DNA from 4 places in the Mesorhizobium quangtriensis genome. Region 1 is predicted to be linked to each of the others. Evidence: predicted binding sites of a transcription regulator. Region 1 holds the regulator's gene; each other region holds the start of a gene.
The links. The regulator PhoB, encoded in region 1, activates phosphate uptake and scavenging genes when phosphate is short. The targets are predictions, from matches to a motif close to TGTCATNNANCTGTCAT.
Positions count from the first base shown of each region.

Region 2: a site for PhoB is predicted at 2,421-2,437, ahead of ABMA32_RS14720 (PhnD/SsuA/transferrin family substrate-binding protein). Genes of this name have one in related genera too.
Region 3: a site for PhoB is predicted at 3,020-3,036, ahead of olsB (l-ornithine N(alpha)-acyltransferase). Genes of this name have one in related genera too.
Region 4: a site for PhoB is predicted at 1,641-1,657, ahead of phnF (phosphonate metabolism transcriptional regulator PhnF). Genes of this name have one in related genera too.

Region 1 covers NZ_JBEBMF010000002.1:1,016,453-1,023,777, reverse strand. Annotated here, with positions in the region: gene pstA (phosphate ABC transporter permease PstA) at 1-1,290, shown strand, start outside; gene pstB (phosphate ABC transporter ATP-binding protein PstB) at 1,355-2,170, shown strand; gene phoU (phosphate signaling complex protein PhoU) at 2,217-2,924, shown strand; gene phoB (phosphate regulon transcriptional regulator PhoB) at 2,950-3,639, shown strand; gene ABMA32_RS13480 (ROK family protein) at 3,654-4,895, opposite strand; gene xylF (D-xylose ABC transporter substrate-binding protein) at 5,135-6,175, shown strand; gene ABMA32_RS13470 (sugar ABC transporter permease) at 6,339-7,325, shown strand, end outside.
Region 2 covers NZ_JBEBMF010000002.1:1,247,248-1,254,572, reverse strand. Annotated here, with positions in the region: gene ftsY (signal recognition particle-docking protein FtsY) at 1-1,064, shown strand, start outside; gene ABMA32_RS14730 (septation protein A) at 1,068-1,718, shown strand; gene ABMA32_RS14725 (pyridoxamine 5'-phosphate oxidase family protein) at 1,733-2,353, shown strand; gene ABMA32_RS14720 (PhnD/SsuA/transferrin family substrate-binding protein) at 2,488-3,348, shown strand; gene ABMA32_RS14715 (phosphonate ABC transporter ATP-binding protein) at 3,329-4,168, shown strand; gene phnE (phosphonate ABC transporter, permease protein PhnE) at 4,161-4,970, shown strand; gene ABMA32_RS14705 (class I SAM-dependent methyltransferase) at 5,026-5,721, opposite strand; gene ABMA32_RS14700 (DUF805 domain-containing protein) at 5,734-6,528, opposite strand; gene ABMA32_RS14695 (hypothetical protein) at 6,592-7,053, opposite strand; gene ABMA32_RS14690 (DUF6152 family protein) at 7,075-7,325, opposite strand, start outside.
Region 3 covers NZ_JBEBMF010000001.1:295,898-303,222, forward strand. Annotated here, with positions in the region: gene ABMA32_RS01510 (alpha/beta hydrolase) at 1-299, shown strand, start outside; gene ABMA32_RS01515 (hypothetical protein) at 296-490, opposite strand; gene grpE (nucleotide exchange factor GrpE) at 700-1,329, shown strand; gene ABMA32_RS01525 (trimeric intracellular cation channel family protein) at 1,432-2,064, shown strand; gene olsB (l-ornithine N(alpha)-acyltransferase) at 2,087-2,923, opposite strand; gene ABMA32_RS01535 (PAS domain-containing hybrid sensor histidine kinase/response regulator) at 3,125-5,422, opposite strand; gene lspA (signal peptidase II) at 5,478-5,972, opposite strand; gene ABMA32_RS01545 (TrmH family RNA methyltransferase) at 5,969-6,826, opposite strand; gene ABMA32_RS01550 (RsmD family RNA methyltransferase) at 6,823-7,325, opposite strand, start outside.
Region 4 covers NZ_JBEBMF010000001.1:942,703-950,027, reverse strand. Annotated here, with positions in the region: gene ABMA32_RS04755 (inositol monophosphatase family protein) at 1-451, opposite strand, end outside; gene ABMA32_RS04750 (hypothetical protein) at 551-760, opposite strand; gene phnF (phosphonate metabolism transcriptional regulator PhnF) at 895-1,626, opposite strand; gene phnG (phosphonate C-P lyase system protein PhnG) at 1,734-2,198, shown strand; gene phnH (phosphonate C-P lyase system protein PhnH) at 2,195-2,806, shown strand; gene ABMA32_RS04730 (carbon-phosphorus lyase complex subunit) at 2,810-3,913, shown strand; gene ABMA32_RS04725 (hypothetical protein) at 3,913-4,158, shown strand; gene ABMA32_RS04720 (alpha-D-ribose 1-methylphosphonate 5-phosphate C-P-lyase PhnJ) at 4,163-5,038, shown strand; gene phnK (phosphonate C-P lyase system protein PhnK) at 5,035-5,811, shown strand; gene phnL (phosphonate C-P lyase system protein PhnL) at 5,814-6,521, shown strand; gene ABMA32_RS04705 (DapH/DapD/GlmU-related protein) at 6,518-7,141, shown strand; gene ABMA32_RS04700 (lipid kinase) at 7,153-7,325, opposite strand, start outside.

The DNA.
Region 1 (7,325 bases):
CGCCGCCGCGCCGCCGAAATGCGCTTTCGCGCCTACGGCGCAGGCGCCGTGGCGCTTGCCGTCGGTTTCGTCATCTTCCTTTTCGGCTCGATCCTGATCCAAGGCATTCCAGCCTTCTGGCAGCCAGCGGCCAACCTGAAGGTCACCTTCGATCCTGCCCTCATCAAGGTCGATCCCAAGCCCGTGCAGCAGCCGGGCCAGTCCGAAGCTGAGTTCCGCCGCGCCACGCTCGACTGGGAGCGCGCCGTGACGATGGTCAACTGGAATCGCGTCATCGAGAACGCGGTGCGCGAGGCCGCGCCCAATGTCGAATTCACCGCGAAGGACGTGCAGGCCTTCGTGTCGCCCAACCAGCGCTTCGTGCTGCGTGACATGTTCGTCAGGGATCCGGGCTTGTTCGGCCAGACGGTCGAAGTCGAGCTACTGCTTTCGGCCAATGTCGACAACTGGCTAAAGGGCAACATCGACCGCTCGCTCGCGGACGACCGCCAGCAGCTTTCGCCCGGCGCGCGCGCTCTGGCCGACACGCTCTATGCGGACGGCACAGTGCGCATGATCTTCTCCTACGTGTTGTTCACCAACGCGGACTCGCGCGCCGCTCCGGCCGAGGCCGGTCTGCTTGGCGCCTTCATCGGTTCGCTCTACATGATGCTGATCGTGATTATCCTCGCGGTGCCGATCGGTGTCGCCGCTGCGATCTACCTCGAGGAATTCGCGCCGAAGAACAAGCTCACCGACCTGATCGAGGTCAACATCAACAATCTCGCTGCGGTGCCTTCGATCGTGTTCGGTCTGCTCGGAGCGGCGGTCTTCATCGGTTATTTCCGTATGCCGCTGTCTGCTCCGGTTGTCGGCGGTCTGGTGCTGGTCCTGATGACGCTGCCCACGATCATCATCGCCACGCGCAATGCGCTCAAGGCGGTGTCGCCGTCGATCCGGCAGGCCGCACTCGGCCTTGGCGCATCGAAGACGCAGATGGTGTTTCATCACGTCCTGCCAATCACCTATCCGGGCATCATGACCGCCACCATCATCGGCGTGGCGCAGGCCATCGGCGAGACCGCGCCGCTGCTGCTGATCGGCATGAACGCCTTTGTCGCCACCCTACCGGCCACGCCGCTCGACCAGTCGACCGCGTTGCCGGTTCAGATCTTCCTCTGGGAAGGCAACGAGAACCGCAACTTCTTCGAGCCGCGCACCGCCGCGGCCATCATCATCCTTCTGGCCGTCATGCTCATCCTGAACGCGGCTGCGATCTACCTGCGCTCGCGCTTCGAGCGGCGGCAGTAGGACCATGGAGAACCCGACAATGACAGCGATGACCGCAACCGAAGTCGAGGCCGCAGTGGCGCGCATGCAGCCGGCGCAGTCCGGAGCCTTCTCCACCGTCCGTACGCCGGATGCGCATCCGCGCCCGGTCCGCGTGAAAGCGGAAGACGTGCGCGTCTTCTACGGACCCAAGCAGGCGCTCTTCAATGTCTCGATCGACATTCCCGAAAAGGCGGTAACCGCGTTCATCGGCCCGTCGGGCTGCGGAAAGTCGACCTTCCTGCGCTGCATCAACCGCATGAACGACACGATCGAAGGCGCACGCATCGAAGGCAAGATTTCCCTCGACGGCAACGACCTCTACGATCCGAAACTCGACGTGGTGGAACTGCGCGCCCGCATCGGGATGGTTTTCCAGAAGCCGAACCCGTTCCCGAAGACGATCTTCGAGAACGTCGCCTATGGCCCGCGCATCCACGGCCTGGCGCGCAACAAGACCGATCTCGAGGAGATCGTGGTGACCAGCCTCAAGAAGGCGTCGCTGTTCGAGGAAGTGAAGGATCGCCTGCACGAAGTCGGCACCGGCCTTTCCGGCGGCCAGCAGCAGCGGCTGTGCATCGCGCGCACCATCGCGGTGTCGCCGGAAGTGATCCTGATGGACGAGCCTTGCTCGGCCCTCGACCCGATCGCCACGGCCAAGGTCGAGGAACTGATCGACGAGCTCAGGGAGAACTACACGATCGTGATCGTGACGCACTCCATGCAGCAGGCCGCGCGCGTTTCGCAGCGTACCGCGTTCTTCCATCTCGGCGTGCTGGTCGAGGAAGGCCCGACCGACCTGATCTTCACCAGCCCGAACGAGAAGCGCACCCAGGACTACATCACCGGCCGCTTCGGCTGAGCCGAACCGTCGTCGCAGAACACCCGGAACCCGAAAGGCTCCTCCCATGGGCGAACACACCGTTACCTCCTTCGACGAGGAACTCGACCACATCCAGCGGCTGGTTCGCGATATGAGCGACCTCGCTGGCTCGATGGTCGGCGATGCGATCCGCGCGCTTTTGGCTTCCGACAATGCGCTGGCGCAGCGCGTTATCTCCGACGACGTCATCATGGACGCCCGCCAGCGTGAGCTCGACGACCGCTCGATCGCGTTGATCGCGAAGCGCCAGCCCATGGCGCAGGATTTGCGCGCAGTGGTCGGCGCCATCCGCATGGCCGGCGACCTCGAACGGATTGGCGATCTCGCCAAAAACGTTGCCAAGCGGGTCAGTGCCGTCGGCCATGGCGCGACGCCGCGCAACCTCGCCTATGGCATCGAGGACATGTCGCAACTGGTGCTGGATCAGGTTCGCCGCGTCATAGATCGTTATGCCGACCGCGACGCGGAAGGCCTGCGCGCGCTACGCGCCGACGACGAGAAGGTCGACGTGAAATACACGGCGGTCTTCCGCGAGTTGCTGACCTACATGATGGAAGACCCGCGCAACATCACGGCGTGCACACATCTGCTGTTCTGCGCCAAGAATCTGGAGCGGATCGGCGACCATGTGACGAACATCGCCGAAAATGCATACTATGTGGTGACGGGCGAACAGTTGCCGGTCAATCGCCCTAAGATTGACGAGACGCAGCTCTCGGCTCTGGCGGAATAAGGCCCGGACGGCAGGAGATCGACGGATGATTGCGCCGAAGATCATGGTGGTGGAAGACGAGGAGCCGCTCGGCGTGCTCCTGCGCTACAACCTCGAAGCCGAAGGCTATCAGGTCGAGATCGTTACGCGCGGCGACGAGGCCGAGGTCAGGTTGCAGGAACATGTGCCCGACCTCCTCGTGCTCGACTGGATGATCCCCGGCATTTCCGGAATCGAACTTTGCCGTAGGCTGCGTATGCGTCCCGAAACGCAGCGCCTGCCGGTCATCATGCTGACCGCGCGCGGCGAGGAGAGCGACCGCGTGCGCGGCCTTTCCACCGGCGCGGATGACTATCTGGTCAAGCCTTTCTCGACGCCCGAATTCATGGCGCGCGTGCGGGCGCTGCTGCGCCGCGCCAAGCCGGAAGTGCTCTCGTCCGTCCTCAAGGTCGGCGACATCATGCTCGATCGTGAGGCGCACCGCGTCTATCGCAAGAAGAATGAGATCCGGCTCGGCCCGACCGAGTTCCGCCTGCTCGAATTCATGATGCGCCATCCCGGCCGTGTCTTCTCGCGCAGCCAATTGCTCGACAATGTCTGGGGCGAGACGATCTATATCGACGAGCGCACCGTGGACGTGCACGTCGGCCGCCTGCGCAAGGCCGTCAACACCGGCCGCATGCCCGACGTGATCCGCACGATCCGCGGCGCGGGTTACGCGATCCGCGAGGACTGATCGTAAGGTCCTGCCTATGCGATGTCCGCTTGCAGAAGCGGGGACGCGGGATAGCCATCGGCAAAGATCTCCTGGTCGACATAGGTCAGCGCGCGCATGGCGCAGCCCTGCCTGATCAGCGGCAACTCGTCCGGGATCGTGTCGAACGCGATCGCGTCCGAGTGCTGGCCCCCTGCCGTTTCGGCGATCGCTGCGCGGATTGCCGGCTCCAGCAGGTCGAAGGCCGCAGCACCAGCGCCGACGAAGGCGATCGGAGCCGGGTCGATCAGCGCGAACAGGCTGCCGATGCCGTAGCCGATCGCCGTGCCTGCCTTGCGATAGGCTTCGCGTTCCGGCCCCTCGGCCGCGCGTGCCCGCTCGGCCAGTTGCTTCATGTCCTCGGGCTGTACGCCGTCTTCCGGTGTCGAGAGTTCGCTCTTGCCCTGCGCGTTGCGCCAGATCGCGTAGTCGCCAGCATAGGCTTCGATGCACCCGCGGCGGCCGCAACGGCAGAGCGCCCCGTCCGGACGGTGGATAACGTGACCGAACTCGCCTCCGGAAGATCGCGTTCCGGTGAAAAGGTTTCCTTTCAGCACCAACCCCATGCCGATACCGTGCGACAGCAGGATGGCGATGAAATCGGCGCGGTAGCGCGCCGGATCGCGCCAGCGAAGCGCCACCGCCATCATGTTGCAGTCGTTCTCGACTGTCGTCGGTATGCCGAGCTTGCGCTCCAGTATCTCGGCGAAGGGTACATCCTTGTGAGGCGTTATCGGTGACCAGAGCATGGTGCGCGCGTCTGCGTCGGTGATGCCCTGTATGGCGAGCACGATGCGCAGGGGGCGGGCGCGTCCCTCCATCCCGGCCGTCAGCCGGCAAAGCATCGCCACCAGTTCGGCAATCAGGTCGTCGCGCGAGATCGTCGCCGTCGCCAGCGTGCGGCTTTCCTCGGCGATGAGACCTCCCGAATAATTGATCGTCGCCGCTGACAGCTCGTTCAGCGACAGCACGGCGACGATGACCGTCGCGGCTTCGGGATTGAGCGACAGGCCCACCTGCGGCCTGCCGCGGCGGGCGTTGGCATGTTCGCCGGCCTTTGCCTCCGCCAGGATTCCTTCGTCGATCAGATCGGCTGAAATGGCAGATATGGTGGAATGGCTAAGCCTGGTAGTAGAGGCAATTTCGGTGCGCGACGGCTGGCCGGCGCGTCGCACGGCCGCGATCACAAGCCCGCGATTGCGACGCCGCAGATCGTCATGGCGTATTCCAGCCGTCATTTGCCTGTACTCCTCCCGGCTCGCCCGATGATCGCCTGGGCCGCCGAACTATTCCCGGCAAAGCAGACATCGAGCCAGTTTGCCAAGCTCCTTCCGCCGTTCCCCAACTTGGCCTGGCGCCTCCCGAATCGATATTGACAGAAAGTGGCCGATACGCCACTATTTTTTCGAGGCTCGAAAAAAGTCTTCGGGCTGAAACTGAGTGTCACTGTGCGCCCGAGGGCGCAGGGAGGATTGTCATGAAAAAGTTTACCACCGCCATTCTGGCGGGTGTCGCCATGTCGTTTGTGCTGTCCGGCGCTGCGCATGCCGCAGGCAAGGTCATCGGCGTTTCCTGGTCGAATTTCCAGGAAGAGCGCTGGAAGACCGACGAGGCAGCCATCAAGGCCGCGGTCGAAGCCGCTGGCAACACCTACATCTCGGCGGACGCCCAGTCGTCACCGACGAAGCAGCTCACCGACGTCGAGAGCCTTATCAGCCAGGGCGCCAACGCGCTCATCATCCTGTCGCAGGACGCTTCCGCGATCGGCCCGGCCGTCCAGAAGGCTCTCGACGAGGGTATTCCGGTTCTCGGCTACGACCGCCTGATCGAGAACAGCAACGTCTTCTACCTGACCTTCGACAACAAGGAAGTCGGTCGCCTGCAGGCCGCTGCCGTGTTCAAGATGAAGCCCGAGGGCAACTACGCCTTCATCAAGGGTTCGTCGGCTGATCCCAACGCCGACTTCCTGTTCTCCGGACAGGTCGAGGTGCTCAAGGAAGCCATGGACGCCGGCAAGATCAAGAATGTCGGGGAAGCCTATACGGATGGCTGGCTGCCGGCCAACGCGCAGCGCAACATGGAGCAGATCCTGACCGCGAACGACAACAAGATAGACGCCGTCGTCGCTTCCAATGACGGCACCGCCGGTGGCGTTGTCGCGGCGCTTGAGGCACAGGGTCTTGCCGGCACGGTTCCGGTCTCCGGCCAGGACGGCGACAAGGCCGCGCTCAACCGCATCGCACTCGGCACGCAGACGGTTTCCGTCTGGAAGGACGCGCGTGAACTCGGCAAGTCCGCCGGCACGATCGCTTCCGAACTCGCCGATGGCAAGCAATTTACCGACATCGCCGGCGTCGTCGACTTCACGACGCCAGGTGGCAACGTCACCAAGTCGGTGTTTCTGACCCCGGTCGCCATCACCAAGGACAACCTGAACGTCGTCATCGACGCCGGTTGGATCAGCAAGGACGAGGCCTGCGCTGGCGTCGCCGCTGGTTCGGTCGCCGCCTGCAACTGATCCTTCGGACGGTTCAGCTTTTGACGCCGCGGCTCGCAAGAGCCGCGGCGTTTCACCAAGAGGGGACGAAAACCCCTTACTTCAAACGGCCGGCCAAACCGGCTAACGTCCAATACCCTGACGGTTGCGCCCGGATGGCGCGCTTGATGGCGGGGAGACGACCATGACCGATACCACCACTGCGCAGCCGGATCGCGCCAGAGCGTCCGAACTCGGGCTGATCGGCCGCTTCCTGCAGGCCACGGAACTCGACACCCGCATGCTGGGCATGGTCGGAGCGCTGTTGATCATCTGGATCGGCCTGAACATCGCGTCGGGCGGGCTCTTCCTGACGCCGCGCAACCTCTGGAACCTGTCGGTCCAGAGTTCGTCCGTCGCCATCATGGCGACCGGCATGGTGCTCGTCATCGTCACGCGCAACATCGATCTTTCAGTCGGTTCGGTGCAGGGCTTCATCGGCATGATCGTCGGCGTGACGCAGGTACAGATCCTGCCGCAGATGTTCGGTTTCCCGCTCGGCGATCCCTATATCTGGATCATTGCCGTTGCAGTTGCGCTCGCGCTCGGTATAGCCGTCGGCGCATTTCAGGGCTTCCTGATCGCCTATCTCGCCATTCCGGCCTTCATCGTTACGCTGGGCGGGCTCTTGGTCTGGCGCGGCGCCGCTTGGTGGGTCACCAGCGGACAGACCGTCGCGCCTATGGACGCCACGTTCCGCCTGATGGGCGGCGGGCCGGAGGGTGCGATCGGAACGACATGGAGCTGGGTCGTGGGCGTCTTCGCCTGCGTGGCGCTCGTGTTCTCGATGCTCAACGCCCGCCGCCAGCGCCAGCGCTTCCATTTCCCGCAGCGGCCCGTGTGGGCCGAGACGTTTCTCGGATTGGTAGCTTGCGGCGCGATCCTGGGAGCAGTTTGGGTCATGAACTCCTATCCGTGGCCGGTCGGCATCGTGAACCGCTACGCCCAGCAGAACGGCATCACGATCCCGGAAGGCGGCCTGTTCATCGGGCACGGCATTGCCATTCCCGTTCTGATGGCGATCGCCACCGGCGTCATCATGACGTTCATCACGAAACGCACCCGCTTCGGGCGCTACGTCTTTGCGATCGGAGGCAACCCCGAAGCAGCAGACCTGGCAGGTATCAACACG
Region 2 (7,325 bases), 230 kb from region 1:
CGCCGGAGATTCCCTCGCAAACGGTTATCTCGGCTCTTCCTGTTGCAGGCGTCGAGCCGCCACGCCCCGGCGGCGCGAAGGTCATCGTCGGCAAGACTGTCGGTCAATCCGCCGAGCCCGTTGCAGTTGCTCCGACGGAAGCGCCGAAGCCCTCGTGGTTCCAGCGTCTAAGCCACGGTCTCGCCCGTTCCTCGCGTGAGCTTTCGGGCAACATCGCCGGCGTCTTCACGAAGAAGAAGCTGGATGAGGAGACGCTGCAGGATCTGGAGGACGTGCTGATCCGAGCCGATCTCGGCATGGAGACGGCGCTGCGCATCACCGACGCGCTGTCGGCAAGCCGCTATGGACGCGATGTCTCCGACGCTGACGTGCGCACCATCATGGCCTCCGAAGTCGAGAAGGTGCTGACGCCTGTGGCGAAGCCGCTGGAGCTCGATCTCTCGCATAAGCCACATGTCGTCCTCGTGGTCGGCGTCAACGGCACCGGCAAGACGACCACCATCGGCAAGCTTGCGGCCAAGCTGACCGCCGGCGGTCTGAAGGTCACGCTTGCTGCCGGAGACACCTTCCGCGCCGCCGCGATCGAGCAGCTGAAAATCTGGGGCGAACGCACGGGCTCGCAGGTCGTGTCTTCGAAGCTTGGCGCGGACGCTGCCGGCCTTGCCTTCGAAGCCTACGAAAAGGCAAAGGAGGCTGGCTCCGACGTCCTCATCATCGACACGGCCGGCCGGTTGCAGAACAAGGTCGAGCTGATGGCCGAGCTCGAGAAGATCGTGCGCGTGCTCGGCAAGCATGATGCCGACGCGCCGCATACGGTGCTGCAGACTGTCGATGCGACGACCGGGCAGAACGCCATGAACCAGGTCGAAATCTTCCGCAATGTCGCCGGCGTCAGCGGTCTCGTCATGACCAAGCTCGACGGCACGGCGCGGGGCGGCATCCTCGTGGCCATCGCCGCCAAGCACAAGCTGCCGGTCTATTTCATCGGTGTCGGCGAAGGCGTCGACGACCTCGAACCTTTTTCCGCAAGCGATTTCGCCAAAGCGATCGCAGGAGTGGCGTGACGCATGAATTCTTCCGTGATCGAACGCGAACCCGGCGACCCCAAGAAGAAGGAGATAAATCCGCTTCTGAAGCTGGCGCTGGAGCTTGGGCCGCTGCTGGTGTTCTTCTTCGCCAATGCGCGCGGCGAATGGCTTGGCGAACGGTTTCCTGTCCTTGCCGAGTTCGGCGGGCCGATCTTCATTGCGACCGGCCTGTTCATGATCGCGACCGCGATTGCGCTTTCGGTATCTTGGGTGCTGACGCGCACCTTGCCGATCATGCCGTTGGTGTCGGGCGTTGTGGTCTTCGTGTTCGGCGGGCTGACGCTCTATCTGCAGGACGATCTCTTCATCAAGATGAAGCCGACCATCATCAACACGCTGTTCGGCGCTGTCCTGCTTGGCGGTCTCTTCTTCGGCAAGTCGCTGCTCGGCTACGTCTTCGATTCGGCCTTCAGCTTGGACGCGGAGGGATGGCGCAAGCTGACGCTTCGCTGGGGCCTCTTCTTCCTGTTTCTGGCTGTTATCAACGAGATCGTCTGGCGCAATTTCTCGACCGATTTCTGGGTGGCGTTCAAGGTGTGGGCGGTGATGCCTATCACGCTGGTCTTTACGTTCAGCCAGATGCCGCTCATCATGCGCCATTCGCTCGATGACAGGTTCAAGAAGAGCTAGCGGGGACACGGCCGGTGGAATTCATTGCGACATATGACGAGCTGCGCACAGTCTATAAGACGCCGGAGCCCGATGCCGGTTCAATCCGCAAGGAACTGAAGAAGCTCGACGGCCACTGCAAGGCTTTTATTGCGCGCAGTCCCTTCGTCCTCATCGGCTCGTCGGATGGCATGGGCAATGCAGACGTGACGCCGAAAGGCGACAAGCCCGGTTTTGCCGCGATCCTCGATGACAACACGATCGCCATTCCCGATCGACCCGGAAACAACCGGCTCGACACGCTGGAGAATATTATCGTCAACCCTGCGGTCGGTCTGCTGTTCCTTATCCCCGGCATGAACGAGACGCTGCGCGTCAACGGCGAGGCGAGGATCACCGTCGATGCCGGCTTGCGCGAGCGCCTGACGGTGGATGGCAAGCCGCCGCTCAGCGTCGTGGTCGTCACCGTGAAGGCCGCCTACATGCATTGCGCCAAGGCTTTCATGCGCTCCGATTTGTGGAAGCCGGAGGCCTGGCCCGACCGCAAGTCGATGCCGACGCTCGGCCAGATCCTGCACGACCAGCTTTCGCTCGAAGAAACGCCGGCTGAGACAGACCGCTGGCTGGACGACGCCTACGCCAAGTCCATGTGGTGACCGACCGCCCGCGCGGATAAGGAACGCGCCGGACGTCGTCCACAGCCCCATATCCTTAGCCGGATACCGTCATCCGCCTGTCAACCGGCCGCGCTAAGCCAGTCCCGACCTGTGATCCAAGGAAGGGACTCCGAATGCTGAAGATGATTGGCGCGGTTGCCGCGCTGGCGATGATGACTTTGACCGCCACCGCCGCCGACAAGGTGCGCTTTGCCGTGACCGACGTCGAGGGGTTGGAGAAGCTGCACCAGGAATTCGGTCCGTTCCGCGACGAGCTGCAGGAACTCACCGGCCTTGAGATCGAGTTCTTCCCCGTCAATTCGCGCACCGCCGCCGTCGAGGCGCTGACCTCCGACCAGGTCGATCTGGTCCTCACCGGCCCGGCCGAATATGTGGTGATGAAGGAACTCACCAACGCCGAGATCGTCACCGCATGGCAGCGCCCGGAGTACTATGCGCAGGTTGTCGTGCTGGCCGACGGCCCCATCAAAACGGTCGCCGCCCTCAAAGGCAAGAAGGTGGCCTTCGGGTCGGTCGGCTCGACCTCGCAGCATCTCGGCCCGGCGCAGGTGCTGACCGATCTTGGTCTGCCGCAGAGCGACTACACCCCTGAGATCATCAGCCGCAACGTCGCTGTGGAAGCGATGATCAATGGCGACATCGCCGCCGTCGGCATGAACCGCGGTCACCTTGCCAGCATCCGTGAGGCCTATCCCGAGACGGCGTTCATCGTGCTGGCGCGCGGCCGCGATCTGCCGAACGACGTGCTCGTCGCCCGCGCAGATGCGGACGCCGCCGTCGTGCAGAAGGTACGCGACGCCTTCGTCAACAACGGCAAGGACCTTATGGCGTCCGTTGTCGAAACCACTGACGACAACAAGAAGTACGAAGGCGGCTTCTTCATCACCACTGTGAAGGACGCTGACTACGACTACGTCCGCGACATGTACCGCACCATCGGCGTCGACAGCTTCAATGCCTTCGTCGGTGACTGAACTCGACCTGCCGGGGACCGCATCGCGGTCCTCGGCTGTCATTGAAAGCCTGTGTCCGCCGCCCACGCGGGTGGCGGCGCTGATCGAGACGCGCGACCTCGTCCAGCGTTACGCGGGCGCGTCCCCCGTCCTCGACCGCATCGACCTGACTATTCGCGAAGGCGATACAGTTGCGCTGATCGGATCGAACGGTGCAGGAAAATCGACGCTCCTGAAGACGCTGGTTGGTCTGAACGCCATCGATGCCGGCAGCGTCACCATCTTCGGCGAACGGTTCGAGCGTCGGCCCGGGCGCAGTCACATGGCCGCGATCCGCCGGCAGATCGGTTTCGTCTTCCAGCATCACGGGCTGGTGCGCCGGCAGACGGCGCTGACGAATGTCGTCCAGGGCATGCTCGGCATGCCGGGCGGCTGGCGGGCATGGCACCATGCGATCGCACCCGCCGAATGGCGGGACCGGGCTGTGGGCGCGCTCTCGGCTGTTCGCCTCGCCGACAAGGCGCAGTCGCGTGCCGACCGACTGTCGGGGGGGCAGGCACAGCGAGTGGCCATCGCGCGCGCCTTGGTGCGCCAACCGCGTCTGCTGATCGCGGACGAACCGGCGGCGAGCCTCGATCCGGCTACGGGTCACGATGTCATGCGCACCTTCCTCGAGATCGCGGAATCGACCGGCACCACGCTCGTCTTCACGTCGCACGACATGGAGCATGCGCTTTCCTATGCGCGGCGGGTCATCGCTCTCAAGGGCGGACGCGTGTTCCTCGATGCCGAGAGCCGCGATCTCAGGGCACACGATCTGGAGCCGGTTTTCCGTGGCTGACATTCTTTCGTCGCGGCACGAGACGCCGCCTCGCTTGGCGGGCGCTTCGGCGCTCCGCTTCACGCTTCTCGTCGTTGCGGCGGCGCTCGTCATCGTGTCGATCGGTGATGTCGCACCATCGCCCGAAAGGCTGCTGAACGGGTCTGAGCGCATGGTGAAGCTGGTCGGCCGCATGCTGCCGCCGGAGACGAATCCGGAATTCCTCTGGCGCATTACGCTCCGGCTGATCGAGACGTTCCAGATCGCCATCGCCGGAACTGTGATCGGCATACTGGTCAGCCTGCCCATCGCCTGGATGTCGGCACGCGGCATCACTCCGGTCGCGATGACCGCCTTTCTCTTCAAGGGGCTGGTTTCATTCTTTCGCACGGTGCCCGACCTCGTCTGGGCACTCGTCTTCGTCGCTTCGGTCGGGCTCGGTGCGGTGGCCGGCACGATGACGATCATCGTCGACACAATAGGCTTCTGCGGGCGCTTCTTCGCGGAGGCGATGGAGGATGCCGACAGGGAGCCGCAGGAAGCGCTGACAGCGATCGGCGCCAGCCGCTTCAGTATATTGTGTGGAGCGGTGATCCCCGACGCGCTGCCGTCGATGGTCAATACGGGGATTTTCGCGCTGGAGAAATCCGTACGTGCCTCGGTGGTGCTCGGCCTCGTGGGGGCCGGCGGCATCGGGCAGGAACTGAAGGTCGCCTTCGACCTCTTCCAGTACCGCAACGCGTCCACCATCATCATCGCGGTCTTCGTGGTCGTGCTGGCGATGGAATGGGCGACCGACCGGCTGCGGGCGCGGCTGGCCTGAAACAAACACCTGAAGGCTTCGCCAGCCTTCAGGTGTTAAAGTGCGATGCCGATTCTCAGAGCTTCTCGGCTACCACGTGCCAGTGCCAGTGGCCCGGCTTCTGCTCGCGGTCGACGAGGCCCTTCAACTCGAAACCGGGCAGCAGAGCGACGAGTTCGCCCGCGTTGCAATAGAAATGGGGATGGACTTTGTCGTCGCTGGCGTCCTTCACGACGAAGGTGTTCGGCGCGATCTCCTCGCCGACGCCGTAGTTGACGTTGCGCTTGGATAGCATGGTGAGCTGCAGCGTGGCGCCTTGGCGCAGGACGCGCGATATTTCGGCGATAGTGGCGGCCAGGATTTCGGGGTCGCCGTGATAGATGACGTTGAAGGCGAGCAGATAGTCGAAGCTGGCGTCGGCGAAGGGTAGCTCGGTCATGACGCCGTGATGCGTGCGCACCGACAGCCGCTCGGACTCGGCGTCCTTGCGCAGTTGAGCGATGCCGACCTCGCTGCCATCCAGCGCATCGACGTTGAAGCCCATGCGGGCCAGGGCAAGCGCATGACGACCGACGCCACTGCCGAGATCGAGCGCGTCAGCCCCGCCCGCAGAAATCACCGAAGTCGCGCAGGCAAGAACGTCCGGGTCCGCCTGCGACCAAGCGCGTCGCCCATCCTCGGACTGCCAGGTCTCGTTCCATTTCCGGTGTGCCGTATCTGTGCGCATCGCCTGCTCTCCGTTGGGGTTCAGGCGCGCGTAGCAGAACTGCATGACAGCCGTGCGTCAGGGGCCGGTATAGGGCGGCGGGATCGGCACGCCCTCGGGCATCGGTCCCCACTTGTTTTCGCGCTTCTGCGAGGGGATCAGCGTCACTACGAAGATGATCAGGCCGCCGATGGTGAAGAGCGAGAGCACGACGAACAGCAAATAGAACCAGCCCGACATGCCGACATCGTGGAAGCGCCGCACGGTCACCGCAAGTCCCGGCAGGAAGCCGACGAGGATGGCGAGCCCGAGAGCTATCAGGATCCCCACCGGCCCGCTGCCATAGGGATCGAAATTGCCGAGCATGGCATCGGCCATGAGGCCGGCAAAGGACAGGACGATCAGCGCAAGCGTCGAGAACAGCACGAAGGCCCAGTATTCCTTGCGCCGCGCGCGCCCGCGGAATGTGGCGTAGTCGGCAGTCATGCAATTCCAGAAGTAGGCCCACAAGCCCATCGAAGGCGTCGGTTGGGCTACCGGAGCGTCGCTAGCGGAAGCGTTGCGGCCAAAATGCTGTTGCGCAGTGGGAGCGGCGCGCGGCGCCGCCGGCGGTGTAGCCAGCGAAGGCACGGAAGATACGCGTACGCGCGGCTCCGATGTTTCGACCGTTGCCGTTCCGCCTGCCTGAGACACGCCCGCCTGGAACACGTCGCGCGCCTGCGTGCCGTTTTCGCGGAATTCAACCGCCGTTCCCCTGGCGATTGGGAAGGCGCGCCGCATGTCTTCGCGCCGGAAGGTGTAGCGGTTGCCGTCGTCGCCCGTGATAAAGCCGAAGCCTTGCGCCTCGTCGTAATGTAGCACTTCCCCGCGCATCGATCCCTCCGAATCCCCGCGTCAGCCTAGCATTGGGCTTGCTGTCCCGCCAATCGCGGGCGTTCAGAGGTAGCCTATGAACCGGCCAGCCAGAAGCGCGCCGCTCCAGGCCAATATGGAGAGAACTGCGCTGATGCGCATCGCTGTCGGTGGCGCGTCAGAACGCTTCCGATGCGCAGACGCGGCGAAGACGAGGAAATTGAGTGCTGCCAGCGCGATCAGCCCGAGCTTCAACAGGAAGGCAAAGTTGCCGGCATAGGTTGTCGCCTGAACCGAGAAAAGCAGCAGCCCCGTGACCGCCGCGAATGCGAATGCCCCGAGTGCGATGGGCCGAAGCAACTCGACGAGCTTTTCGGTAGTAATAGAGCGTATGGCGCCCAGCGTCGCGAAGTCCATCAGCAAGACGCTCGTGAAAAGCGTTCCGATCGAAGCGATGTGCAGCGCGTTGACGAGCGGATAGGCAAAGAACGAACCCTTGAGCACGCGGGCCGGCCACAAGTGCTCGATGGCTTGCAGGAACTCCATGCTTCCGCCGACTCTGGTCGATCAGCTCGGCGCTCGGTTCGGATAAACGTCATAGGACTTTCCGTTGACCGTCACGCGTACCGCCTTCATGTGCTTTTCTGTCTCTTCCCGCGAGCGGTTGCCAAGCACGACGACATCGTCGCCAACCTTGGCGGTGTCTTCCATGAAGCCGGCGCGCGCTGTGGCCGAGGGCGTGGCGAGATCGACGCGCCAGATCTCGCCCTCCACGTCAACATCGAGCGTCGGGTGCGGGTTTCCGTAATAGATGGCGC
Region 3 (7,325 bases), on a different contig from region 1:
CCGAGCCGAACATCTATACGCGCGCGCTCATCGAGGACGGCCGCAGCAATCGGGTCATGACCGGCCCGATAGACACCCATTGCCCGGTCCACGTGCTGCAGGGCATGGCCGATCCCGACGTGCCGCATACGCACGCGCTGAAGCTGGTGAGCATGCTGCCCGCGGACGATGTGACGTTGTCCCTGATACCGGACGGCGACCATAGGCTCTCGCGGCCACAGGACCTGGCGCTTCTTGTGCGTGCCGTGGAAGGGATGGTCGCGCAGGCATCTCCCGCGCCGGATCGCAGCCTGGCCTAGTCGCTGTGGCCTGATTTGCCGGCCTCGGTGCGATCGAGTTCGGCGAGCAGATTTGTGAATCGCTCCGGCATCGCGTTATCGACGCGGAAGGCGGGAATGTTCCGCACAAAGCGTGTGGTTGCCGCCGATCCGAACTGTTTCCGGATCTCCTGCCGCAGCGAATTCACGTCATCGTTTTCGTTACCTGACATCGTTCTGTACCTTTCGGCACGGGAAACCCGTCTCCATTCGAATGGTTCCCACCACAGTCCAGTCGGGGCGAACAAGGTAAAATTTGATTTAAAGTCTTCTGGACTCGACAGCGTTTGGCCCGTGTTTGGACAGACGCGCCCTTCGGCCTTGATTTTTGCGCTCCGAACATCGATATGCGGCGCAACTTCCGAAATTGATGGATCCCGTTATGAGCGATCACGCAAAAGACGAACGCGCGCCCGACGAGAACCAGTCCGAGGCGACGATAGAAAGGGCTGAAGGCTCGGTCGACGGCGACTACGAGGCTGTCGTCCGGCTGTTGAAGGAAAACGAGGACCTCAAGGACCGCGCGTTGCGTGCTGCGGCCGAGATGGAGAACCTGCGCCGCCGCACCACCCGCGACGTGCACGATGCCCGTTCCTACGCCATCGCCAACTTCGCCCGCGACATGCTGTCGGTCTCCGACAATCTGCGCCGGGCGCTCGATGCCATCCCGGCTGACGTGGCGGCGGCCGGCGACGCCGGATTCAAGGCGCTGATCGAGGGCGTCGAGATCACCGAGCGGGCGATGCTGGCCGCGCTGGAGCGCCACGGCGTCAAGAAGCTGCAGCCCGAAGGCGAAAAATTCGACCCGAATTTCCACCAGGCGATGTTCGAGGTTCCCAACCCCGACATCCCTGCCAACACGGTTGTGCAGGTGGTTCAGCCCGGCTACTCGATCGGCGACCGCGTCCTGCGTCCCGCCATGGTGGGCGTCGCCAAGGGCGGTCCGAAGCAGGCGAGCGAAGCACCCGCCGAACCCGGCCCCGTCGACGGCCAGGCCGAAACCGACGCCTGATCCCAGCTTTTCGGGCTGGCGAAAACGGGAATCGCGGCTAGGCTGGCGGCCGGGGGCCATCATGACCGGAAGCGCGCAATCCAACCGTCGGTGGTCTGTCGGATGAATGCAATCTCGCTGCTCGACTATGCCGGCGTGGCGGTTTTCGCGGCCACCGGCGCGCTGGCCGCCTCGCGCAAGCAGCTCGACATCATCGGGTTCCTGTTCCTCGCCGGGGTCACCGGCATCGGTGGCGGCACGGTCCGGGACGTCATTCTCGACGTGCCCGTCTTCTGGGTCGTGGATCATACCTATGTGCTGGTCTGCGCGGCGGTGGGCATCCTCGTCTTCTTCACCGCGCACAGGCTGGAATCGCGCTACCGGTGGCTTCTGTGGCTCGATGCGGTCGGCATGTCGGCGTACGCGGCGCTGGGAGCCTACAAGGGCCTGGCCGCCACCGGTTCGCCGGTCGTCGCCATCGTCATGGGCATGCTGACGGCGACATTGGGCGGCATCCTGCGCGACCTGCTGGCCGGCGAACCTTCGGTGCTGCTGCGGCCGGAAATCTACGTGACCGCCGCTCTGGCTGCGGCTGCGGTCTTTACCGCTGCCGATCTCACCGGCCTGCATGAAGCGGTGTCCTCGGTCCTGGCGTTCTCGATAGCCTTCGCCATCCGGGGTGGGGCGCTGCGCTTCGGCTGGTCGTTCCCGACCTACAAGGGTCGTCCGGGCAGGCGTCCGGAAGACATTCCCTGACGGGGACCGGGCGCTTTGCAGATCAGGCTGCGGCCCGGGCTGCTTCGCAGGTGTAATAGTTGATGTAGCGCGCGTCGATCGCCTTGACCGGCAGGACGATCAGCACATCGACAGTATCGAACTGATGATCGACGACACAGCCGTCGCCGATCCTCGCACCGATGCGCAGGTAGCCCTTGATCAGAGGCGGCAGTGCATAGAGCGCCGATCGCAGGTCCAGCGCATCCTGCGCGACCAGATCCATCCGGTGGTAGCGCTCCGGTACGGCGCGCGCGTCCCATTCCGGTTCCGCGCGGCAATTGTAGCCGAGAAAGGATAAGGACTGGGCGTGGATTGCGGGGTCGGCGCCCTGGAAGGAGGCGCATCCGGTCATCACGTCGATGCGATGATGGCTGACATAGGACCAGATACCCTGCCAGAGCACCTCGATCGTCCGCTTGGCGCGATATTCAGGAAGCACGCAGGAGCGACCGAGCTCAACGAAGCGCAGTTCCGAATGACGCGCCATGAGCTTGGTCAGGTCGAACTCGTCCTGCGAATAGAAGCCGCCCGCGTCCGCGGCGACTTCCTGCCGAAGCAGGCGGTAGGTACCAACAATGCGGCGATGATCCGGGCCGGGCAGGGAGCTATCGAAGACGAGCAGGTGGTCACACACGTCGTCGAAGCGATCGGCGTCGCGACCTTCGATGCCGTCGAACCCGTCCTGCCGGGCTCCGAGTTCGTCGTAGAACACGCGGTACCTGACCTCCTGCGCGGCAGCGATCTCAGCGGGGTTGCGGGCGAGGCGGACCTCGAGAGATCCGAGACGCCCGAGCGGGACGTCCAGCCTGGGTTTGCTCGCAAAGTCGAGGGCGGGCATTGGCAGCACGGCGGGACGAGCGGCAGGATCCGGCAAAGTTGCCTGCACGGGTGATTCTCCTTCGAGCCATTCCTCTCGGCGGGATACGCACGAACTGCAACAGGCTTGTGACAGTAGCGTGATCGAAGGAGGCCGGCAATGCTTTGCCGGGTTGGCAGATGCTGAGCCGGCTGAGGATGGCGAGGACTTCGCGTCTGCGATCTACGCCGCCGCGCGTTCTTCCACGGTGCGCACCAGCGCTTCCGGATCGAGCGGCTTGGTGACGAAGCCGCTGGCGCCATGGGCAAGCACGGCGTGGCGCGTCTTTTCCTGGCTGTCTGCGGACAGAACCATGATCGGCACCGGCGGCAGCCCGACCTCTTCCTCGTAGCGGCGGATCGCAGCAATGGCGTCGAGGCCGTCCATGACCGGCATATGGAGGTCCATGAGCACCAGGTCGTAGCGGCGCTTGCGCCCGCTGCCGGTTACGGCTTCCACCGCCGCCTTTCCGTTGCCCACGATATCGACCCGGTGTCCCGCCTTGAGAAGCGTCGCCCGCGCCAGCATCGCGTTGATGTCGTTGTCCTCGGCCACGAGGATGGCGAGCCCCGGCAGGCGATTGTTGGCGCGCGGCACGCCGACGACCAGCGGCTGCCCAATGACAGGCCTGATCACGGGCTGCGGGACGTTCAGGGCGGCCAGAAGCACCTTCAACAGAGTTTCGCCGCGCACCGGGCGTGCCAGGAAGGTCGAGTAGCCGTTGGCGCGGAATTCGCCCAATAGCCCACGGTCGGTCGGGGCAATCATCGTGACCGCATCGGCGGTCGCGAAGCCGGCCTGGCGCAACCGGCCAAGCACGCGGCCGTCGCCCTTCTCGATCGCCGCATCGACCAGCAGCGACGTGCAGCCTTCGGCGTGCGCCGCCGCCTGCGCGACGGTCGAGGCAATCTCTACCGCCCCGCCATGGGCACGGACGGTCATGGCAATGGCCTCGGCCTCGACGGCGTTCATGGAGAGAATGACGACCTTGCGCCCGGTGAGAACCGGACCGTGCATCTGCGGGCCGTCCGTCGCTTCCGTGGCCGGGATTTCAAAGAAGAAATCCGATCCCTTTCCCGGCTGGCTGGTCAGCGATATCGTTCCGCCCATCGAACCGACGAGACGCTTCGATATGGCCAGCCCGAGGCCGGCACCGCCATGCGTTCTGGTCGAGGAGCCGTCGGCCTGCTCGAATTCCTCGAAGATGCGTTCGGTATCTTCCGGCCGGAGCCCCGGTCCGGTGTCCGCGACGGAAAAGCGGAGCCTGGTCGCACCCTCGTCGCCGGTTTTCGTAATCGTCAGCAGCACGCCGCCGGCGTCGGTGAACTTGATCGCATTGCCGAGCAGGTTGAGCAGGACCTGCCGAATGCGGCCCGGGTCGGATGTGATCATCTGCGGAACGTCAGGCGCGACATGGCATCCAAGCCCGATGTCCTTGGCGAAGGCCTTGGCGGCGAGCAGTTCGATGACGTTGTCGGCGATCTCGCGCGGCGACATCGGCTGCGGCTCGGCATCGAATCGGCCGGCCTCGATCTTGGTGAAGTCGAGCAGGTCCTCGATAAGGGCCAGCAGGGCTGAGGCCGAGGTCGAGACCGCGCCGACATAGGTCTGCTGTTCGGGCGACAGTTCTGTATCGGCCAGCAGCTTGGCCATGCCCATGATGCCGTTCATCGGCGTACGGATTTCGTGGCTGACGGTTGCCAGGAAGCGCGATTTCGCCTGGCTCGCATACTCGGCGCGCTCGCGCGCGTTGATCAGCGCCGTCTCGGCGCGTTTGCGCGAGGTGATGTCGCGCGCGATGGCCCGGTGGGAGACGTGATTGCCGGTCTCGTCGCGCACGGAAAGCTCGATCCAGGAGAACCAGCGGGTGCCGTTGTGCGAGCGGACCGCGACGTCCGTCGAACTAAGGCATTCGCCATTGGCGAAGGCTGCGTCGGGCACGATGCCGACATCGACGCCGAGCTGGGTAAGCGTCTGGCCGACGAGGTCACGCTGGTCGATGCCAACGAGTTCGGCAAAGACCTTGTTGGCATAGACGATGCCGCCCTCGCGGTCGCGGTGCACGACAAGGTCCCCCAGCGCGTCGATCAGGCCCCGGAAGCGTTCCTCGCTTTCCTGCAGCTCCCACATGCGGTCGGCGAGCGTCTCGACCTCGGCGCGGCTGCGCGCGGCGTTTTCGGCGAGCACAGCCCTCGCCCTGCGTTCCGCGCGGACGGCCCGCGCCACGACGAAAAGGCAGGCGAGCCCGACGACGGCGAGCGCAACCACAAAGAAATTGGGCGCGCCGATCAGGCGCGCGACACCGGCCATCAGGACAATGGCGACGACGGTGGCGAAGGAGATCGGTCGCGGCGTCCGCTCGGGCAGGTCGGGGGCCAGCGGCGGCGCGTTGACATGCGTGCGTGCTGACAGGCTCGCGGATGCACCCGCAACCTGACCTTTCACGCTCGCTTTCTCAACCTGTCCTGCACCTGCGACCATGCCGCCGTCTATGGCAGATACAGATTAGAGAAGCTTTCGGTCGATAGTTTGCATTTTAGCGATCTATGCCGGATTCGCTGCCGGTCCGCTGCCGCCGCCAGCCGAGGAACTCCTCCAGCAGCACGATGATCGCGCCGATCGTGATGAAAACGTCGGCGAGATTGAAGACCGCGAACGACCAGACCGGCGTGTGGAAATAGATGTAGTCGATGACGTGACCATAAACGACCCGGTCGATCAAGTTGCCGATGGCGCCGCCGATAATCAGCGCAAAGCCGAGCCTCGCGAACCATTGTTCCGGGGTGGAGCGGCTGGCGAGATAGAGCACGAAGACGATTACAGCGAGCGACACCACGACCAGCAGCGTGTCGTTGAAGGACGAGAACATCGAGAAGGCGACGCCGGTATTGTAGGTGCGGTAGAGCGCCAGGAAAGGCAGCACCTCGACCATCTCCTGAAGCACCAGGCGCGTCTCGACCAGATACTTGATCCACTGGTCGAGCGCGACGAGGCCAGCGACAAGGGCTACGTAGAAGGGGAGTGTTCTCAAGATCGCGCCTCGTGGTCGAGCGTCAGGGCATGGCGGCGCACCTCGAACAGCATCACGCCGGTCGCAACCGCAAGGTTGAGCGAATCCGCGCGTCCCGCCTGCGGGATGCGCAACAGCCTGTCGCAGGCCGTCGCAAGCTCGTCGGTCAGGCCCTGCTGTTCATTGCCCATCAGGAGCACGACCGGCTTGCCGCGAAAATCGACGGAACGATAGTCGACAGCGCCCTTCAGATGGGTTCCGGCCACGATCCCATGAAAACCTTTCCGCCAAGCCAGGAACGCATCCTGAGAAGCCTTCGCGACGGGCACGGCGAAGATGGACCCCATGGTCGCGCGCACGGTTTCGAGCGAGAACGGATCGGTGGTGTCGCCGACCAGGATGAGGCCCTTCGCGCCAACGGCGTCGGCCGTGCGGATGACCGTGCCGAGATTTCCGGGGTCGCGTACGCGGTCGAGCGCCACCCAGACGTCGCCGGCTGCGGGGCGGATGTCTTTCAACTGCGCAAGACGTTGCGCAAAGATGCCGACGACCGCCTGAGGATTATCACGGCGGGTGATGGCGGTGAGAACCTTCTCCGTTACTTCGAGGACGGTGCCGCCCGCTGCGACGGTGCGGGCTGCGACCTTCTCGACGGCCGCATTGCCACGCGCGTTCTTGGCGAATACGAGCGTCTTGATCGACCAGCCGAGATCGAGCGCGTCGATGACGAGTTTCAGTCCCTCGGCCATGAAGGCTTGCTGTTCGTCGCGGAACTTCTTCAGCGACAGCGCCTTGATGTCCTTGACGATGGGGTTGGCGAGGCTCGTGACCTCCTTCACCTGTCCCGGCGCGCCGCCCGCGCGTTGCCCACTCATATGGCGAGCCACCGCGAAAAAAGCGACGTCGAAAGCGCGCGGCCGGCGGCCTTTTCGCGGATGATGAGCTCGCCCGATTCCACCGTTCCGCCCATGCCAGCTAAACTGTCGCGCATCAGCGCGTGTATAGCGAAGAAAGACGAGCGGATCGAATAGGCGGTGAGCACGACGGCGAGCGGTTTCGGCGTCAGGATTTGCCGGCAAAGGTCCGTCAGCTTCGGCAGGTCCTCGAACAATTGCCAGACCTCACCCTTCGGCCCCCTGCCATAGGCGGGCGGGTCGAAGAGGATGATGTCGTAGTGGCTGCCGCGCCGGGCCTCGCGCTCGGCGAACTTCATGGCATCCTCGCAGATCCAGCGGATCGGCTTTTGGCCGAGACCGGCCATCTCCTGGTTCTCGCGCGCCCAGCCGATCGCCTTCTTCGAGGCGTCGACATGGGTCACTTCCGCCCCGACGCGCGCGGCGACCAGCGACGCCAGACCGGTATAGCCGAAAAGGT
Region 4 (7,325 bases), on a different contig from region 1:
GCCATGCCCCGCCGCCCTTCTCGCCGTAGAAGGTTTCGCCGGTCGAGGGTTCGTGGATAGCGGCCGTCACCGTCACGCCGTCCTTCGCGCAGGCAATCGCCACACACCATGCCGGAATACCGCGCACGAAATTCGCGGTTCCGTCGATCGGGTCGATCACCCAGTCGTAACCGGTCGTGCCTGTCTTCGGCGCATGCTCCTCACCGACGATGCCGTCGTCGGGATAGGCCTTCGCCAGTTCGCGACGCACGAAAAGCTCGACCTCGCGATCGGCTTCCGAGACGAGGTCCTGATGCCCTTTGGCCTCGATGGTGAGGGAATCGAGTTTGCGGAAAAACTCCATGCCGAGCTTGCCCGCCCGCTCGGAGAGATCGCGCGCGAAGATCAGGCGTTCGCTGTGGCTGTTCATGATGTCGGCCGCCGTGCTGGAGAGGTTCTCGCGAGCGATCACCCGCGCGACGCCTTCATAGGCAATGACCGCGATTTAGAAAAGGGCACACAAGGCCTGCCGGATGTCCCAGCCGATCCAGCCCGTCTCGAAAACCCGGTTTTAGAACAGGCTGCTGTCGTGCGGACCCGACTTCTTTGCTGCGAGGTACATCAGGCTGAAGCTGGCGACCTTGCGGTCCCACCCGGCCTTCACGGCCAGATCGACCATGGCATCGAGGTGCGGCTTCAGCGCCTCGCGGCACTCAACCTCGTATTTCGAATGTTTGAGGGGGTTTTTGGGCTTGTCTACGACTGGTTCTTTGATGAGCATGGGATGCACTGCGACTGAGTGAACAATGCGCTTACCTAACGGCGGCGACTTCGCGGCGGTCAAGCGCAGCGAGCCAACTTGCCCGAACTCTCCACATCAAAGTTTCGAGGCGGGTGATTTATCTGCAACGTATCTCAACTGACCGAGAGCTCGACCAGATCGGCGGCGAAGCGCGTTTCGGAAAACTGGATCGGCCGCTCATCGGGATCGACATTCGTATAGACGGTGGCGATCACGATCGCACCCGGCGAAAGTCGGAGATCCGCGAGGTCCGCATCGCTTGCATGGCGCGCCGAGATCAGCGTCGAATGCCGAAAATAATCCTCGATCCCGAACGACCGCAGCGCGGCGGTGACGGAACCGCTTTGCGCATAGAGATTCTCTATCCCCGCGAACCGCGACGCCGGGAAAAAGCTCGTCGCGCGCGAGATAGGCCTGCCGTCCGCCTCGGACACCGTTTCCAGCCGCACGACCCTGTCGCCGTCTGAAAGCCCCAGCGCCTGCATTGTCCGTTGGTCCGCCACCTCGACCGAATCGGTCAGCAGGATCCCGCGCCGATCCCTCGTCTGGCCCTGCAGGCCTTCCGAAAACCGCGTGCGTGCGCCGATCGGATAGGCAAGCCTCTGCTTGCGCTCGATGAATGTGCCGCGCCCCTGCTCGGCCCGCAGCACGCCTTCCTGCACAAGCGCGGAAATCGCGCCGCGCACCGTGTGCCTGTTGACGCCGAAGCGTTCGGCAAGCGTCACTTCCGGCGGCAATTTTTCTGCGAATTCTCCCGACCCTATCGCCTGCCTTATCTGGTCGGCGATCTGCCGCCACAGCGAAATCCCGCTCCGCCTTTCGATCCGTCCGGCCGCTCCAGCCATCTTTTTCAACGTCCTGTCATGCGGCCGTCATCGACACGCGATAGCAATTGTGTATAATTTGTATGGTTGTCTATATCAATAGACAAATATACATTCGCGGGTGAGATATGGAAAGAAGGCGGGAACGCGAGGACAATCTGGCTCGCAAGGCGGCAATGTCAGCCTTTGCTGCCGCGTCCGGAGATGAATTGCGCGAACTGGCAAAGGCTTCCGGGCTGGTTCTGGACGCTACGCCTCTGCGCGGACCCGAGACAGGCCTCGTTACCGTGCGCGGCCGGATCGGTGGCGGCGGCGCACCGTTCAACACCGGCGAGGCGACCGTGACCCGCGCCACCGTCCAGCTTCCTTCCGGCCAGGTCGGTCATGCCTATGCGCTCGGCCGCGACCGGGAAAAGGTAAGACTCGCCGCCGTCCTCGACGCGGCCTGGTGCACACCGGAAACACGCGCGGCCGTCGAGCAGAAGATCGTCGCGCCGCTCGTCAGGATGCAGGCGGAACGCGACGCAAAGCGGCACGCCGAGACTGCCGCGACGAAGGTCGACTTCTTCACCATGGTGCGCGGGGAGGACTGAACATGCTTTCCGAACAGATCGTCGGCGGCTTCGCCAATCCGGTCTTCGACGCGCAGGCAACCTTTCGCGCCGTCATGGACGCGATGGCGCGGCCGGGAACGATCCAGCCCGCGAACGCCGGAACGCTGCCGCCGCAACCGCTGTCCTCTGTCGCAGCAGCCGTGGCGCTGACGCTTTGCGACCACGACACGCCGCTGTGGCTCGATCCGCCGCTTATGCAGCCACCGGCCGTCGCCAAATGGCTCGGCTTCCATTCCGGCGCGCCGCTGGTCGACAACCCGACCGACGCGCATTTCGCCCTCGTCTCCGACCCAGCCAGCCTCATCGCGCTCGAAAATTTCGCTCAGGGCACTCAGGAATATCCTGACCGATCGACCACGCTGATCCTGCAGGTCGCGAGCCTGTCCACCGGCGACAACCTGCTTCTCGAAGGTCCAGGCATCGAGCGGACGAGGCTGATCGCTCCCTCCCCGCTCCCCCGCCATTTCGTCGAGCAGTGGAAGCAGAACCGCGCGCGCTTCCCGCGCGGCGTCGACCTCATCCTCGCGGCACCCGACGGCATTGCCTGCCTGCCGCGCACGACGCGCATCCGCACAGTGGGGACCTGATCCATGTATGTTGCCGTAAAGGGCGGCGAAGCCGCCATCCGCAACGCCCACCGCTTGCTCGCCGACCGCAGGCGCGGCGACCGCAGCTTGCCGGCGCTTAGGCTCGACCAGATCGTGGAACAGCTCGGTCTCGGCGTCGACCGCGTCATGAGCGAGGGTTCGCTCTACGACCGCGAGCTTGCCGCACTTGCAATCGTGCAGGCGCGCGGCGACCTGATCGAAGCGATATTCCTCGTGCGCGCCTATCGTACCACCCTGCCCCGCTTCGGCTACACAAGGCCGATCGATACGTCGGCGATGCTGGCCGAAAGACGGGTGTCCGCGACCTACAAGGATCTGCCGGGTGGCCAGATGCTCGGTCCGACCTTCGACTACACGCATCGCCTGCTCGATCCGGAACTCGCGTCGGGCGGCGACGTAGCTGAGCCCGAGTTGCGCCATGCCGAACCCGAGGCGATGCCACGCGTTTCCGACATCCTTGGCGGCGAAGGCCTGATCGAGGAGGACGGCCCGCTACCTTCCGGCCATGTTACCGGCGACATCACACGCGAGCCGATGGAGTTTCCGCTCGACCGCGACAGCCGCCTGCAGGCGCTATCGCGCGGCGACGAGGGTTTTCTGCTGGCGCTCGCCTATTCGACTCAGCGCGGCTATGCGCGCAGCCATCCCTTCGTCGGCGAAATCCGCATCGGCGAGGTCGAGCTGGAACTCGACGTTCCGGAACTCGATTTTCCGGTCACGCTCGGACGCATCCGCGTCACCGAATGCCAGATGGTCAACCAGTTTCACGGCTCGGCGAAAATCCCGCCGCAGTTCACGCGAGGTTACGGCCTCGTCTTTGGCCAGAGCGAACGAAAGGCGATGGCCATGTCGCTCTGTGACCGGGCGCTGCGCGCGCGGGAATTGGGCGAAGACATCACCGCCGCCGCGCAGGACGAGGAATTCGTCATCTCGCATTCCGACAATGTGCAGGCGACCGGCTTCGTCGAGCACCTGAAGCTGCCGCACTATGTCGACTTCCAGGCCGAACTCGACCTCGTCCGCCGCATGCGCGCCGAGCACGACGCGGCGCGGGCAACTGACAATCACAAGGAGGCTGCGGAATAATGTCAGTCGCCGCCGCCACCACCGTCTGCGCCACCATTGCCAGCGTCACCGGCATCATGGCCCAGATGCGAAGCAATAATGCAGCCTTGAACCCCATGCTGCCGAGCCGCCCGGTAGTGACGACCGAATCGCTGAAAAAGAGGAAAATCGCGATGAAAACGAGGAGCGCCAAAAGAAGGCCTCCCAGAACCCAGTCCAGCATGATGCTCGATTCCTCGTTCGTAGCAGTTCGGTGGGAGGCTTAGAATAATGACCGACATCGCCACCTACAACTTCGCCTATCTGGACGAACAGACCAAGCGCATGATCCGGCGCGCGATCCTGAAGGGTATCGCGATTCCTGGCTATCAGGTTCCCTTCGCCAGCCGCGAGATGCCAATGCCCTATGGCTGGGGTACTGGCGGCGTTCAGGTGACAGCGGCCATCATCGGGCCTGATGACGTGCTCAAAGTCATCGACCAGGGCGCCGATGACACGACCAACGCCGTCTCGATCCGCAACTTCTTCCGCAAGGTTGCCGATGTCGAGACGACTACCGAAACCGCGAAAGCCACAATCATCCAGACGCGCCACCGCGTCCCCGAGCGGCCGCTGACGGAGGGCCAGACGCTCGTCTATCAGGTGCCGATCCCGGAGCCGCTGCGTTTCCTCGAGCCACGCGAGACCGAGACCCGCAAGATGCACGCGCTGGAGGAATACGGCCTCATGCACCTGAAGCTCTATGAGGACATCGCCAGGCACGGCCACATCGCCACCACCTACGCCTATCCGGTCAAGGTCGAGGGGCGATACGTCATGGACCCCTCGCCGACACCGAAATTCGACAATCCGAAGATGCACATGTCGCCGGCACTGCAGCTTTTCGGCGCGGGTCGCGAAAAGCGCATATACGCCATCCCGCCCTTCACCGAAGTCGTCAGCCTCGACTTCGAGGATCACCCATTCGAAGTGCAGAAGTTCGACAAGCCATGCGCGCTCTGCGGCGCTGAACAGGTCTATCTCGACGAGGTGGTCCTCGACGATCGCGGCGGGCGCATGTTCGTCTGCTCCGACACCGATCATTGCGAAACGCGGCAGGCCGAAGGCCATCGCGGAGAGTTAGCACCGAAGGAGGCTGCGGAATGACCGACGAACCTCTACTCCGCGTCGTCTCGCTGTCGAAATTCTACGGCGCACGCGTCGGCTGCGAGGACATCTCCTTCGAGCTTTTCCCGGGGGAGGTACTGGCGATCGTGGGCGAATCCGGTTCGGGCAAGACGACGCTCCTGAACTGCATCTCGACCCGCCTGACGCCGACCTCCGGCTGCGTGTCCTACCGCATGCGTGACGGCGCGTTCCGTGACCTCTACCGCATGAGCGAGGCGGAACGGCGTTTCCTGATGCGTACCGACTGGGGCTTCGTCCACCAGAACCCGGCCGACGGCCTGCGCATGACCGTCTCGGCCGGCGCCAATGTCGGCGAGCGCCTGATGGCGGTCGGCGACCGCCACTACGGCCGTATCCGCGAGACCGCGATCGACTGGCTCGGACGTGTCGAGATCGGCGAGGATCGCGTCGACGACGAGCCCCGCGCCTTCTCCGGCGGCATGCGCCAGCGCCTGCAGATCGCGCGTAATCTCGTCACCGGCCCGCGCCTCGTGTTCATGGATGAGCCGACCGGCGGCCTCGATGTCTCCGTGCAGGCTCGCCTGCTCGACCTGCTGCGCGGGCTGGTCAACGACCTCGGCCTCGCCGCCGTCGTCGTGACGCATGACCTTGCCGTCGCGCGGCTGCTGTCGCATCGCATGATGGTGATGAAGGACGGCCATGTCGTCGAGACCGGCCTCACCGACCGCGTGCTGGACGACCCGCGCGCGCCCTATACGCAGTTGCTCGTGTCTTCGATCTTGCAGGTGTAACCATGCCCACGCCCATCGTCGTTTCCGAAGTCGCCAAGAGCTTCACCATGCATCTGCGCGGCGGCATCCGGCTGCCGGTCGTGGAGAACGTATCCTTTGCCATCAAATCGGGCGAATGCGCCGTACTCGGTGGGCCGTCCGGCGCGGGCAAGAGCTCGATCCTGAAGATGCTCTACGGAAACTATGCTGTCGATGAAGGGCAGATCATCGTCAATCATCGCGGCCAGCTCATCGATCTCGCTAAAGCCACCCCGCGCACAGTGCTTGCGATACGGCGCGACACGATCGGCTATGTCAGTCAGTTCCTGCGGACTGTGCCGCGCGTCTCGGCGCTCGATGTCGTCGCCGAGCCACTGTTTTCGCTCGGCGAGGCGAAGGAGACGGCGCAGGCGCGGGCCCGCGATCTGCTTGCCCGGCTGAACCTGCCCGAAAAGCTCTGGAGCCTGCCGCCTGCCACCTTCTCCGGTGGCGAACAGCAGCGCGTCAACATCGCGCGCGGCTTCATCACGCCGCATCCTGTCCTGCTGCTGGACGAGCCGACGGCTTCGCTCGACGCGAAGAACCGAGAGGTCGTGGTCGAGATGATCGCGGGCAAGAAGAGGGAGGGGGTAGCGCTGCTCGGCATCTTCCACGACGCCGATGTTCGCGAGGCCGTGGCCGACGCCATCATCGATGTCACCGCATTCGCGCCCGGAAAGATCGCCGCATGAGCCATCACCAGAAGCTTTCAGAAACGCCGACCGTCCACGAGACGGCGCGGGTCGAAAAATCGACGCTTGGCCGCTACACCGAGATCGCCGAAGGATGCCGCGTCACCGAGACTGTCGTCGGCGACTATTCCTACATGATGGAAAACTGCATGGCGTGGTGCGTGGAGATCGGCAAGTTCTCCAACATCGCAGCCTATGTACGCATGAACGCAACGCATCACCCGCTCGAGCGGCCGACGCTGCATCACTTCACCTACCGGGCATCGGACTATTTCGACGACGCCGAATACGAGACCGATTTCTTCTCAGCGCGGCGCGCAAAGAAGGTCCGCATCGGCCATGACACATGGCTGGGCCATGGCTCGACCATTCTGCCGGGTGTGACCGTCGGCGACGGCGCGGCGGTCGGCTCCGGCGCGGTGGTCACGAAGGATGTCGCGCCATACACGGTAGTGGCCGGCGTGCCGGCAAGACCGATCCGCGAGCGCTTCGACCGGAAGACCGCGGAGCGCTACCAGGCGCTTTCATGGTGGGACTGGGACCACGCCCGCCTGCGGGCAGCACTTGATGACTTCAGGCACCTGTCGGCGGAAGCGTTCCTGGAAAAGCACGAAGGATAGCTCCCCCGACGTCAGGCGGCCGTTTTCGCAGGCTGCTTCTTAGCGGGCCTTGCATCCACTTCTACTTTCGGCGGTGCAAATACAGTGATCGCCGAAGGGTGGACGATGAAGTGCGCGGGCGTCGAAGTCACGAGTTCGCCGTCGGCATTGACCGGCATCGGTCGTTTTGTCTCGATGTCGAACT